Regions from separate parts of the Bacillus sp. AK128 genome, predicted to be linked through region 2. Evidence: a T-box and tRNA genes for the amino acid it is inferred to sense, from the RefSeq annotation. Region 2 holds a T-box; the other regions hold tRNA genes.

Region 1 (4,254 bases), 1.5 Mb from region 2:
ACGACCTACACCCTTAGCAGGGGCGCCTCTTCAGCCACTTGAGTACTTCCCCAAAATATGGCTCCACCAGTAGGATTCGAACCTACGACCCTTCGGTTAACAGCCGAATGCTCTACCGCTGAGCTATGGTGGAATAGTGGAATGATGTACAAATACAAACAAGATTCTTTATACAAAATAATAAGGTAAGTTATTTTCGCTAACGCGAAAAAACTTTGATGGGCCTAAATGGACTCGAACCATCGACCTCACGCTTATCAGGCGTGCGCTCTAACCAACTGAGCTATAGGCCCATTCATTAGTACAAAGATTAAGCGGGTGATGAGAATCGAACTCACGACATCAGCTTGGAAGGCTGAGGTTTTACCATTAAACTACACCCGCAAATGGCTGGGCTAGCTGGATTCGAACCAACGCATGACGGAGTCAAAGTCCGTTGCCTTACCGCTTGGCTATAGCCCAAAAAATTAAAAATAAAATATGGGGCGACCGAAGGGAATCGAACCCTCGAATGTCGGAACCACAATCCGATGCGTTAACCACTTCGCCACGATCGCCATAATCACTTTTGGCAGGGGTAGTAGGAATTGAACCCACACCAAAGGTTTTGGAGACCTTCGTTCTACCTTTAAACTATACCCCTATAAAAATTTAATAGAGATGTAACTTTACTAAGGATAGTTTTTTTCTAAACACCCGAAATAAGGAAAGTTATTTTCGCAGACGCGAAAAAACTTTGGTGGAGGGGGACGGATTCGAACCGCCGAACCCTGAGGGAGCGGATTTACAGTCCGCCGCGTTTAGCCACTTCGCTACCCCTCCACTTACAGAATAACTTTTTCATCATAAAAATGATGGTGCCGGCTATAGGATTTGAACCCACGACCTACTGATTACAAGTCAGTTGCTCTACCAACTGAGCTAAGCCGGCATTTTGAAAAAATAGCCCTAACTATAAAACTTCTAATATTTGTCGTCCCAATCTCAGGAAGCTAACTCAAGAAGCATCTAGATTAGTACGCTGATGATATTGCTAAGGAGATAATTCCGACGTGCTCTACCAACTGAGCTAAGCCGGCATACTATACTAACAGCAAAAAAGCAAAATGGTGGCTCGGGACGGAATCGAACCGCCGACACAAGGATTTTCAGTCCTTTGCTCTACCGACTGAGCTACCGAGCCATTTAATTAATTTCAGTTGCAATAATGGCGGTCCCGACGGGAATCGAACCCGCGATCTCCTGCGTGACAGGCAGGCATGTTAACCGCTACACCACGGGACCATTTCAAAAACTCAATTTAAAATTAATGCATCCAGCTAGTGCTGATACAACTGTCCCTTCCTCTACTAGAAAATTCATTGATGCCCATGCGTCGGGACAACTCGATGTTTATTCATCGAAGTTTCGCTCGTCGCTACACCACGGGACCATTTCAGAAACTCAATTTAAAATTAATGCATCCAGCTAGTGCTGATACAACTGTCCCTTCCTCTACTAGAAAATTCATTGATGCTAATGCGGCGGGACAACTCGATGTTTATTTATCGAAGTATCGCTCGTCGCTACACCACGGGACCATTTGGTTGCGGGGGCAGGATTTGAACCTACGACCTTCGGGTTATGAGCCCGACGAGCTACCAGACTGCTCCACCCCGCGATAATATAAATAATTCAATTTTACTACATGCATTTCATGTCTACTATTACGACCATACCAATTTTGCAAGATGATGTATTCAAGAAGGAAAATCAGTATTCTGATGTTGAATCAATGAAAATTATTCATTAACTACTTTTTAAATGTTTCTAATTAAACATATGGCGGAGGAAGAGGGATTCGAACCCCCGCGCGGTTTGACCCGCCTGTCGGTTTTCAAGACCGATCCCTTCAGCCGGACTTGGGTATTCCTCCGTATTTTATGGACCTTGTAGGACTCGAACCTACTACCGGACGGTTATGAGCCGTCTGCTCTAAACAACTGAGCTAAAGGTTCATTCTTAGTTTTGGGTTAATAGCGGCGGAGGGAGTCGAACCCACGACCTCACGGGTATGAACCGTACGCTCTAGCCAGCTGAGCTACACCGCCATAAAAAATTTGTTAAATGTTTTGTATTTTTATCCATTTACAAAACACTTTGGTGGAGCCTAGCGGGATCGAACCGCTGACCTCCTGCGTGCAAGGCAGGCGCTCTCCCAGCTGAGCTAAGGCCCCTTATTATGGTGTTTAATGGTCGGGAAGACAGGATTTGAACCTGCGACCCCCTGGTCCCAAACCAGGTGCTCTACCAAGCTGAGCCACTTCCCGTTAAAATTTGGCGCGCCCGAGAGGAGTCGAACCCCTAACCTTTTGATCCGTAGTCAAACGCTCTATCCAATTGAGCTACGGGCGCTAATAGATTTGATTTACTTCTGCAAAAGCTTTGGTGCCGAGGACCGGAATCGAACCGGTACGGTAGTCACCTACCGCAGGATTTTAAGTCCTGTGCGTCTGCCAGTTCCGCCACCCCGGCAATACATAAACTCTTGGAGCGGAAGACGGGATTCGAACCCGCGACCCCCACCTTGGCAAGGTGGTGTTCTACCACTGAACTACTTCCGCAACAATGTATTGCAATAAATTATTTAATTACATTTGGTGCGGATGAAGGGAGTCGAACCCCCACGCCGTAAGGCGCTAGATCCTAAGTCTAGTGCGTCTGCCAATTCCGCCACATCCGCGCACAAAATGGTGAGCCATGAAGGACTCGAACCTTCGACCCTCTGATTAAAAGTCAGATGCTCTACCGACTGAGCTAATGGCTCTCATATAATGGTGCCAGCTATAGAATTAAAATCTCCATCATAAGAAATGTTACTAATAACATTATTTATCAATAGATATTTCATTTTTCACTAACGTGAAAAATATTTGGTGGAGGATGACGGGTTCGAACCGCCGACCCCCTGCTTGTAAGGCAGGTGCTCTCCCAGCTGAGCTAATCCTCCACATTTATTTTCTTGGAACATTTAACGACCCTTAATGTATCATGATTAATAATTACATTCAATGTGAACTTTTTTCCAGAAATCATTTTTCATTAGAGTCATTGCTTGGCGACGTCCTACTCTCACAGGGGCAATGCCCCAACTACCATCGGCGCTGAAGAGCTTAACTTCCGTGTTCGGAATGGGAACGGGTGTATCCTCTTCGCCATCACCACCAAACCAATAAGGGATTGTTCCCTCAAAACTAGATAATATCGTATGCAAGAATGTCATTTAAATATGGTTAAGTCCTCGACCTATTAGTATCTGTCAGCTCCACGTGTCGCCACGCTTCCACCTCAGACCTATCAACCTGATCGTCTTTCAGGGGTCTTACTTCAAAGAATGGGAAATCTCATCTTGAGGGGGGCTTCATGCTTAGATGCTTTCAGCACTTATCCCGTCCACACATAGCTACCCAGCGATGCCCTTGGCAGAACAACTGGTACACCAGCGGTGTGTCCATCCCGGTCCTCTCGTACTAAGGACAGCTCCTCTCAAATTTCCTACGCCCACGACGGATAGGGACCGAACTGTCTCACGACGTTCTGAACCCAGCTCGCGTACCGCTTTAATGGGCGAACAGCCCAACCCTTGGGACCGACTACAGCCCCAGGATGCGATGAGCCGACATCGAGGTGCCAAACCTCCCCGTCGATGTGGACTCTTGGGGGAGATAAGCCTGTTATCCCCGGGGTAGCTTTTATCCGTTGAGCGATGGCCCTTCCATGCGGAACCACCGGATCACTAAGCCCGACTTTCGTCCCTGCTCGACTTGTAGGTCTCGCAGTCAAGCTCCCTTGTGCCTTTACACTCTACGAATGATTTCCAACCATTCTGAGGGAACCTTTGGGCGCCTCCGTTACATTTTAGGAGGCGACCGCCCCAGTCAAACTGCCCACCTGACACTGTCTCCCAGCCGGGTTACGGCTGCGGGTTAGAATTTCAATACAGCCAGGGTAGTATCCCACCGACGCCTCCACCGAAGCTGGCGCTCCGGCTTCTCAGGCTCCTACCTATCCTGTACAAGCTGTACCAAAATTCAATATCAGGCTACAGTAAAGCTCCACGGGGTCTTTCCGTCCTGTCGCGGGTAACCTGCATCTTCACAGGTACTATAATTTCACCGAGTCTCTCGTTGAGACAGTGCCCAAATCGTTACACCTTTCGTGCGGGTCAGAACTTACCTGACAAGGAATTTCGCTACCTTAGGACCGTTATAGTTA
Region 2 (4,254 bases):
GTAATTGGTATATCTACTGTGAAGGAAATGATTACCGAAGAGCTAGAACTCTCGGTTGAAGCAGAGCGAGCGGCAATGGTAAACGTTTCTCCGTATGACTTTATGGATTAAGACAAACGATAAAAATGTTCGGAGAGGTGGGGAGTACTTTTGCGAACATTTACATTGTTAAAAGGTCTTCCTGTTTATCAATCATCAACAGGTAAAGCCATAGGAATTGTTTCAGATTTAGAATTAACTAATGATGGATTAATCAAGTCGATTGTTGTAGATGTGAAGGGCCTCTTTGAGCGCGATCGTTCCATCCAAATTGATGACGTGACATCCGTTGGAACAGATGGTGTCATGATTAAAGATGTTGATTTACACCATTCCGGAATTGAAAAGTCCAGTCACTATCTTTGCCATCACCAAGGCTTACTTGGGAGACTCCTTTATTCAACAGAAGGGGAAAAGCTTGGAATAGTGGAGGATGTATATTTTGATGAGAATTTGGGCACTATTTTAGGGTATGAAGTATCGGAAGGTTTCTTTGCTGATCTATCAGAAGGAAAGAAAATTATAAAAACAAATCATCCACTTCAGTTCGGTGAAGATATTGTTTTAGTTGAAATTAACCCGTGAACGAATAAGGAGGCCCCTACAACGTGCAGTGCCCAAATTGTAAAAGCAAGGATATCGGAAAAATAGGTGTAAATCAGTATTACTGCTGGAACTGCTTTATTGAGCTATCTATTTCAAAAGGCATGATGAACGTCCATCAAGTTGAAGAGGATGGTACGTTGAGCTCACTTGATGACTTATTTGGTGAAGATGATCGGATTATAAATATGTAATCAGAGGAGTGAAGGACACCATGAATAGAACTTTAACATCCTTAATCGCTATGGGCCTTGGAGCATACGCTTTTCATAAGGCACAAGAAAATGATATGATGTCAAGCAGACCTATTAGAAAGATCCGTAAACGTGTTTCTAAAATGTGGTAATTAATATTGAGGAGATCTCCGATTTTCGGGGGTCTCTTTTTGTATTCGTCGTTCCATTGCGCTTCAAGCACTTGCTTTCCGCTCCATTTCTATACATGCAAGATTTATACGCTTAAACAAGGATAATCCCCAATTTAACCTCTCATGCATAATTGGGCCATTTCAGCTCAACATTAAGAATGGGAGGGAATGCTTGTGAAAAAAATCAATACCGATTGGCTCATTCGAATTCTCACTTTCTTGCTGTTTTTATTATGTATTTATGTGTTTTTAAAATTAGAGCCATTTTGGGCACCCATTTTTCAGGTGATCTTAGCGATTTTTATCCCTTTCCTGATCGCATCATTTATTACTTATTTACTCCATCCATTTATTGAGAAGGTTCATTCCTATAATATTCCTCGTCCATTTGCCATTCTCATTATTTACATTTTATTTTTTGGAGGAATTGCTCTTGCACTGTATAAAGGGATTCCACAAATTATTATACAAATTAGAGAGTTTGGAAATAATGTGCCGGAGTTATTTGAAAAGTATCGAGAGTGGTCTGCTTCCATTCACCACCAAACAGAACAGCTACCCGAGGGGATTCATGCTAGGGTTGAAGAATCATTAAGTAGTGGGGAGGAAGCCATTGCATCTGTTCTTGCAAATGTCATCACTATTCTAAGGAGTATAATCAATTATTTTCTAATCATCTTAATCATTCCGTTTATAGTCTTTTACATGTTAAAAGACTATGACCAAATTAAAAAAACGGTATGGTATTTAACTCCAAGACGTTATCGTGAATCGGGGATTCGATTTCTTAAGGATATTGATAAGTCACTGGGAAATTATATAAGAGGTCAACTATTAGTTTGTCTTATTATTGGGATGATCTCAACACTTGGATTTTGGCTAATTGGAATGAAGTATCCCTTATTATTAGGAATTATCGTCGGAATTACGAATATCATTCCCTACTTTGGACCGATAATTGGTGCAATACCCGCGGTATTAATTGCAGTCACGATATCGGGTAAAATGGTTCTATTCGTTGTTATTCTAATTTTCACCATACAATTTATAGAAGGTAACATTTTATCCCCATTAATTGTCGGTAAGAGTCTGCATATGCATCCGGTGTTTATTATGTTTGCTTTATTAGCGGGTGGAGAAATAGGTGGTGTAGCAGGTCTCATTTTAGCCGTACCTATGCTTGCTATATTAAAGGTTATTCTGATCCATGCAAAAGCTCATTTTACTAAACGTTGACAAAGGGTAGAGCCATTGTCTATAATAATCGGCATAATACATTGAAATTAAAACGATGAAGGAACGAGTAAGCTACAGCCCATCTAACCAGAGAGGATTTCCCTTGGCTGAAAGGAAATCTAGATGAAGAGTAACTGAATGCTATTCCAGAGTGCAGACTTAAAACCTGCCGTATTTTCTACGTTACAGAAAACTGAGTGATGATTACGCTTTGTAATCATAATCAGGGTGGTACCGCGAGTAACTCTCGTCCCTGTATGTTTCATACATGGGATGGGAGTTTTTTTATTGGCAAAAAGAGTTTTCATTTACATGAGGAGGAAGAACATTGAAACACTTATCATCAGCTCAAGTTAGACAGTTATTCCTAGACTTTTTTAAAGAAAAGGGGCATGCAGTAGAGCCGAGTCGTTCTCTTGTACCACACGAAGATCCATCACTTTTATGGATCAATAGTGGGGTCGCAACCTTAAAAAAATATTTTGATGGTCGTGTTATACCTGAAAATCCACGTATCTGTAATGCACAAAAATCAATTCGAACGAATGATATTGAAAACGTAGGTAAAACGGCTAGACATCATACATTTTTTGAGATGCTTGGAAATTTCTCAATTGGTGATTATTTTAAAAAGGAGTCCATTCATTGGGCATGGGAGTTCTTAACAAGCAAAGATTGGATTGGCTTTGATCCAGAGAAACTATCAGTTACGATTCACCCAGAGGATGAAGAGGCTTATCAAATATGGACAGAAGAAGTGGGAGTACCGAAAGAACGTGTCATTCGTCTTGAGGGGAACTTCTGGGATATTGGTGAGGGACCAAGTGGACCTAATACAGAGCTTTTCTATGACCGTGGTCCGGAGTACGGGGATGATCTGAACGATCCTGAGCTTTATCCAGGAGGAGAAAATGAACGTTATCTTGAGGTTTGGAATCTAGTGTTTTCGGAGTTTAATCACAATCCAGACGGGACTTATACTCCATTACCGAAGAAAAATATTGATACGGGGATGGGTCTTGAGCGAATGGTATCGGTGATTCAGGATGTTCAAACTAACTTTGATACAGACCTATTTATCCCGATTATTGAAGCAACGGAGTCTATATCAGGGCAGAAATATCGTCAATCAAAAGATCTAGATGTAGCATTTAAAGTAATTGCGGACCATGTTCGTACGGTAACATTTGCTGTTGGGGACGGTGCATTACCTTCGAATGAAGGAAGAGGTTATGTACTGAGAAGATTATTACGTAGAGCGGTCCGTTATTCAAAACAGCTTGGAATTCAACGTCCATTTATGTTCGAGTTAGTTCCAGTGGTAGCTGAAATAATGGTGGACTTCTATCCAGAAGTAAAAGAGAAGTCTGAATTTATTCAAAAGGTCATTAAAAACGAAGAAGAGCGCTTCCTTGAAACATTGAATGAAGGGTTAGCCATTTTATCAGCAGTTGTTCGTTCCCAAAAGGAAAAGAATGAAACAGTAATTCCAGGTGCTGATGTCTTTAGATTATACGACACGTATGGTTTCCCTGTAGAGCTAACGGAAGAGTATGCTGAGGAAGAAGGCATGACTCTTGATCATGAAGGCTTTGAAGTTGAGATGAATAATCAGCGTGAGCGTGCAAGAGCGGCTAGACAGGAAACTGGGTCCATGCAGGTTCAAGGTGGAGTACTTGGAGAAATCACGGTAAAAAGTAGCTTTGTTGGTTATGATAAACCTGAAGATATGGCAACTGTACTAGAATTAGTGGCAGACCAGCAATTTGTTAACGAGCTTACTACCGGACAAGAGGGACAGGTTGTATTAAGCACAACTCCGTTTTATGCGGAAAGTGGAGGACAAATAGCAGACCGAGGCCTTCTCCTTGCTAATGGAGTTAAAGTCCTTGTAAAGGATGTCCAAAAGGCACCTAATGGTCAGCATCTACATCAAGTTATCGTTCAAGAAGGTACCATCCATAAAGGAACAGAGGTACAAGCAAAAATTGATGAGGAATCTCGTGGGG
Region 3 (4,254 bases), 340 kb from region 2:
GCCCATTAAAGCGGTACGCGAGCTGGGTTCAGAACGTCGTGAGACAGTTCGGTCCCTATCCGTCGTGGGCGTAGGAAATTTGAGAGGAGCTGTCCTTAGTACGAGAGGACCGGGATGGACACACCGCTGGTGTACCAGTTGTTCTGCCAAGGGCATCGCTGGGTAGCTATGTGTGGACGGGATAAGTGCTGAAAGCATCTAAGCATGAAGCCCCCCTCAAGATGAGATTTCCCATTCTTTGAAGTAAGACCCCTGAAAGACGATCAGGTTGATAGGTCTGAGGTGGAAGCGTGGCGACACGTGGAGCTGACAGATACTAATAGGTCGAGGACTTAACCATATTTAAATGACATTCTTGCATACGATATTATCTAGTTTTGAGGGAACAAAAATTTCCTCTTGTAATTTCTCATAAAATGAGTATAATTAAAAAGGTCGCTAATGTTTCTAGTGATCAAAATATAGTCTGGTAATTATGGCGAAGAGGCCACACCCGTTCCCATTCCGAACACGGAAGTTAAGCTCTTCAGCGCCGATGGTAGTTGGGGCATTGCCCCTGTGAGAGTAGGACGTTGCCAGGCTGTATCAAATTTGGAGGATTAGCTCAGCTGGGAGAGCACCTGCCTTACAAGCAGGGGGTCGGCGGTTCGATCCCGTCATCCTCCACCATAGATTTTTCACGTTAGTGAAAATATTTAATAAATAAAATGTTCTAACAATAAAACTTTATACGCCGGCTTAGCTCAGTTGGTAGAGCAACTGACTTGTAATCAGTAGGTCGTGGGTTCAAATCCTATAGCCGGCACCACTTAATTAGAGCCATTAGCTCAGTCGGTAGAGCATCTGACTTTTAATCAGAGGGTCGAAGGTTCGAGTCCTTCATGGCTCACCATTTTGTGCGCGGATGTGGCGGAATTGGCAGACGCACTAGACTTAGGATCTAGCGCCTTACGGCGTGGGGGTTCGACTCCCTTCATCCGCACCAAATTCAATTAAATAATCTATTGCAATACATTGTTGCGGAAGTAGTTCAGTGGTAGAACACCACCTTGCCAAGGTGGGGGTCGCGGGTTCGAATCCCGTCTTCCGCTCCAAGAGTTCATGTATTGCCGGGGTGGCGGAACTGGCAGACGCACAGGACTTAAAATCCTGCGGTAGGTGACTACCGTACCGGTTCGATTCCGGTCCTCGGCACCATAGTTTTTTTTGAAAAAACTATTTTAGCGCCCGTAGCTCAATTGGATAGAGCGTTTGACTACGGATCAAAAGGTTAGGGGTTCGACTCCTCTCGGGCGCGCCATATTCATGAACGGGAAGTGGCTCAGCTTGGTAGAGCACCTGGTTTGGGACCAGGGGGTCGCAGGTTCAAATCCTGTCTTCCCGACCATTAAAGATTAGACTATGGGGCCTTAGCTCAGCTGGGAGAGCGCCTGCCTTGCACGCAGGAGGTCAGCGGTTCGATCCCGCTAGGCTCCACCAAATTTTTTGCAATAGCAAAACATTCAATAATACTTTTTAATATGGCGGTGTAGCTCAGCTGGCTAGAGCGTACGGTTCATACCCGTGAGGTCGTGGGTTCGACTCCCTCCGCCGCTATTACCATTTAAAAGTATAATTGGACCTTTAGCTCAGCTGGTTAGAGCAGACGGCTCATAACCGTCCGGTCGTAGGTTCGAGTCCTACAAGGTCCACCATTGTAAACACACGGAGGAATACCCAAGTCCGGCTGAAGGGATCGGTCTTGAAAACCGACAGGCGGGTCAAACCGCGCGGGGGTTCGAATCCCTCTTCCTCCGCCATATTTTTATCTGGATATAAAAGTGATTTATAAAAGTGAAACATTTATATTATCGCCGGGTGGAGCACGTTGAATAATCTTCATCGATTCCACATCAGCATACCAATTTTCTTCTTGAACCATCATCTTGTAAAATTGGGATGGTCGTAATAGTAGACATGAAGTGCATTTAGTAAAATTGAATTATTTATATTATCGCGGGGTGGAGCAGTCTGGTAGCTCGTCGGGCTCATAACCCGAAGGTCGTAGGTTCAAATCCTGCCCCCGCAACCAAATGGTCCCGTGGTGTAGCGGTTAACATGCCTGCCTGTCACGCAGGAGATCGCGGGTTCGATTCCCGTCGGGACCGCCATTATTTTAACTAAAACTAAACAGATGGCTCGGTAGCTCAGTCGGTAGAGCAAAGGACTGAAAATCCTTGTGTCGGCGGTTCGATTCCGTCCCGAGCCACCATTTTTGTTTTTTTTTGTTGTAAGTATCGTATGCCGGCTTAGCTCAGTTGGTAGAGCACGTCGGAATAATCTTCTAAGAGATACTTCAGCGTACCAATCGAGTTGCTGCTTGAGTTAGCTTCCTGAGATTGGGACGACATGTACTATAAGAGCAAGAGTTAGAAATACTTTATAAAATGCCGGCTTAGCTCAGTTGGTAGAGCAACTGACTTGTAATCAGTAGGTCGTGGGTTCAAATCCTATAGCCGGCACCAGTTTTTTTCGAGAGAAAAATGTTTGTAATAGTGGAGGGGTAGCGAAGTGGCTAAACGCGGCGGACTGTAAATCCGCTCCCTCCGGGTTCGGCGGTTCGAATCCGTCCCCCTCCACCATAGTTTTATTAAAATAACATCATATAATTTTATGGCGATCGTGGCGAAGTGGTTAACGCATCGGATTGTGGTTCCGACATTCGAGGGTTCGATTCCCTTCGGTCGCCCCATATTTTATTAATTTTATTTTTTGGGCTATAGCCAAGCGGTAAGGCAACGGACTTTGACTCCGTCATGCGTTGGTTCGAATCCAGCTAGCCCAGCCATATTGCGGGTGTAGTTTAATGGTAAAACCTCAGCCTTCCAAGCTGATGTCGTGAGTTCGATTCTCATCACCCGCTCCAACAAGTTATTACTCATTTGGGCCTATAGCTCAGTTGGTTAGAGCGCACGCCTGATAAGCGTGAGGTCGATGGTTCGAGTCCATTTAGGCCCACCATAGTTTTTTCGCACTAGCGAAAATAACTCACCTTATAATGTTTTATAAAGTATCTCATCTTTATTTTTATATTATTCCACCATAGCTCAGCGGTAGAGCATTCGGCTGTTAACCGAAGGGTCGTAGGTTCGAATCCTACTGGTGGAGCCATATTTTGGGGAAGTACTCAAGTGGCTGAAGAGGCGCCCCTGCTAAGGGTGTAGGTCGTTAACGCGGCGCGAGGGTTCAAATCCCTCCTTCTCCGCCAGTCTTATATATTATATCGGCCCATTGGTCAAGCGGTTAAGACACCGCCCTTTCACGGCGGTAACACGGGTTCGAATCCCGTATGGGTCATCACAAAAAGCACTGCACTATGCAGTGTTTTTTTATTTTGTCTTCTTTATTGAACTCTTACTCATCATGAAGATAAATCGGTTCCTATACACTCTTCTAATACATTCCACTCACGTGAACTAATTCTTTACCTCGTATCTACCTAAACTACTAACTCTATTATTCATCATTTATGATCTATCTATACATCTACTCTCTATCATTCACCAAAATTTTATAGTATATCTTTTTATTTGCTAAACTATGTCTTATTCTGTCATACGAAAGATTAGACTCCTTTTCATTTTAGCAAGGAAAAAGCCAGAATTAATTGAATATTTAAGGAATGATGCTATTACTTTCATTTTAATTTTAGGTCATTATATCTACTAAATTTTTGTCATCTAAGCATCTCTCTTAGCATATTTAATATAATTACTATTTATTTTTGGGTGAGAGGAGATCTATGATTATGGTTCAACGAAATTGTGTAGCTATGCTACTAGCTGGAGGAAAAGGGAGTCGGCTACATTCTCTTACAGAAAGCTTAGCAAAACCCGCTGTTCCATTTGGTGGGAAGTATCGAATCATTGATTTTTCGCTTAGTAATTGTACAAATTCAGGAATTGATACAGTTGGTATTTTAACTCAGTATCAACCTCTCGTCTTAAATTCTTATATTGGTATTGGTAGTACATGGGATTTAGACAGGAAGCATGGAGGCGTTACGGTATTACCACCATATGTGGAATCAGATAGTATGAGATGGTATACAGGAACAGCAAGTGCTATATATCAAAACATGAATTACATTAGTCAGTATGATCCTAATTATGTACTCATTTTATCCGGAGACCATATTTATAAGATGGATTATGCTGAGATGCTCTCCTATCACATTGAGAAAGGTGCAGATGTGACTATTTCGGTTAAGGAAGT

What was found. A T-box is a leader RNA that pairs with one kind of tRNA and senses whether it is charged. The one in region 2 lies ahead of alaS (alanine--tRNA ligase), so its partner is inferred to be a tRNA-Ala.
Region 1: it has a tRNA-Ala gene. The T-box ahead of alaS (alanine--tRNA ligase) is inferred to sense a tRNA for this amino acid. The anticodon was not compared.
Region 3: it has a tRNA-Ala gene. The T-box ahead of alaS (alanine--tRNA ligase) is inferred to sense a tRNA for this amino acid. The anticodon was not compared.

The regions. Positions count from the first base shown of each region.
Region 1 is NZ_CP096379.1:2,699,986-2,704,239, forward strand. Features, by position in the region: tRNA gene M1D60_RS13410 (tRNA-Ser) at 1-52, opposite strand, end outside; tRNA gene M1D60_RS13415 (tRNA-Asn) at 59-133, opposite strand; tRNA gene M1D60_RS13420 (tRNA-Ile) at 220-293, opposite strand; tRNA gene M1D60_RS13425 (tRNA-Gly) at 314-384, opposite strand; tRNA gene M1D60_RS13430 (tRNA-Gln) at 388-462, opposite strand; tRNA gene M1D60_RS13435 (tRNA-His) at 482-557, opposite strand; tRNA gene M1D60_RS13440 (tRNA-Trp) at 570-643, opposite strand; tRNA gene M1D60_RS13445 (tRNA-Tyr) at 738-822, opposite strand; tRNA gene M1D60_RS13450 (tRNA-Thr) at 856-931, opposite strand; tRNA gene M1D60_RS13455 (tRNA-Phe) at 1,108-1,183, opposite strand; tRNA gene M1D60_RS13460 (tRNA-Asp) at 1,209-1,284, opposite strand; tRNA gene M1D60_RS13465 (tRNA-Met) at 1,584-1,660, opposite strand; tRNA gene M1D60_RS13470 (tRNA-Ser) at 1,823-1,915, opposite strand; tRNA gene M1D60_RS13475 (tRNA-Ile) at 1,924-1,997, opposite strand; tRNA gene M1D60_RS13480 (tRNA-Met) at 2,017-2,090, opposite strand; tRNA gene M1D60_RS13485 (tRNA-Ala) at 2,141-2,216, opposite strand; tRNA gene M1D60_RS13490 (tRNA-Pro) at 2,233-2,309, opposite strand; tRNA gene M1D60_RS13495 (tRNA-Arg) at 2,318-2,394, opposite strand; tRNA gene M1D60_RS13500 (tRNA-Leu) at 2,426-2,514, opposite strand; tRNA gene M1D60_RS13505 (tRNA-Gly) at 2,529-2,603, opposite strand; tRNA gene M1D60_RS13510 (tRNA-Leu) at 2,638-2,722, opposite strand; tRNA gene M1D60_RS13515 (tRNA-Lys) at 2,731-2,806, opposite strand; tRNA gene M1D60_RS13520 (tRNA-Val) at 2,914-2,989, opposite strand; rRNA gene rrf (5S ribosomal RNA) at 3,093-3,208, opposite strand; rRNA gene M1D60_RS13530 (23S ribosomal RNA) at 3,269-4,254, opposite strand, start outside.
Region 2 is NZ_CP096379.1:1,164,452-1,168,705, forward strand. Features, by position in the region: gene recD2 (SF1B family DNA helicase RecD2) at 1-111, shown strand, start outside; gene M1D60_RS05485 (PRC-barrel domain-containing protein) at 151-624, shown strand; gene M1D60_RS05490 (hypothetical protein) at 648-836, shown strand; gene M1D60_RS05495 (YrzQ family protein) at 857-988, shown strand; gene M1D60_RS05500 (AI-2E family transporter) at 1,184-2,245, shown strand; T-box leader at 2,292-2,503, shown strand; gene alaS (alanine--tRNA ligase) at 2,574-4,254, shown strand, end outside.
Region 3 is NZ_CP096379.1:823,719-827,972, forward strand. Features, by position in the region: rRNA gene M1D60_RS03760 (23S ribosomal RNA) at 1-340, shown strand, start outside; rRNA gene rrf (5S ribosomal RNA) at 466-581, shown strand; tRNA gene M1D60_RS03770 (tRNA-Val) at 594-669, shown strand; tRNA gene M1D60_RS03775 (tRNA-Thr) at 733-808, shown strand; tRNA gene M1D60_RS03780 (tRNA-Lys) at 817-892, shown strand; tRNA gene M1D60_RS03785 (tRNA-Leu) at 901-985, shown strand; tRNA gene M1D60_RS03790 (tRNA-Gly) at 1,020-1,094, shown strand; tRNA gene M1D60_RS03795 (tRNA-Leu) at 1,109-1,197, shown strand; tRNA gene M1D60_RS03800 (tRNA-Arg) at 1,224-1,300, shown strand; tRNA gene M1D60_RS03805 (tRNA-Pro) at 1,311-1,387, shown strand; tRNA gene M1D60_RS03810 (tRNA-Ala) at 1,404-1,479, shown strand; tRNA gene M1D60_RS03815 (tRNA-Met) at 1,523-1,596, shown strand; tRNA gene M1D60_RS03820 (tRNA-Ile) at 1,618-1,694, shown strand; tRNA gene M1D60_RS03825 (tRNA-Ser) at 1,707-1,799, shown strand; tRNA gene M1D60_RS03830 (tRNA-Met) at 1,995-2,071, shown strand; tRNA gene M1D60_RS03835 (tRNA-Asp) at 2,075-2,150, shown strand; tRNA gene M1D60_RS03840 (tRNA-Phe) at 2,176-2,251, shown strand; tRNA gene M1D60_RS03845 (tRNA-Thr) at 2,429-2,504, shown strand; tRNA gene M1D60_RS03850 (tRNA-Tyr) at 2,537-2,621, shown strand; tRNA gene M1D60_RS03855 (tRNA-His) at 2,656-2,731, shown strand; tRNA gene M1D60_RS03860 (tRNA-Gln) at 2,753-2,827, shown strand; tRNA gene M1D60_RS03865 (tRNA-Gly) at 2,832-2,905, shown strand; tRNA gene M1D60_RS03870 (tRNA-Ile) at 2,924-3,000, shown strand; tRNA gene M1D60_RS03875 (tRNA-Asn) at 3,076-3,150, shown strand; tRNA gene M1D60_RS03880 (tRNA-Ser) at 3,157-3,247, shown strand; tRNA gene M1D60_RS03885 (tRNA-Glu) at 3,265-3,336, shown strand; gene M1D60_RS03890 (glucose-1-phosphate adenylyltransferase) at 3,788-4,254, shown strand, end outside.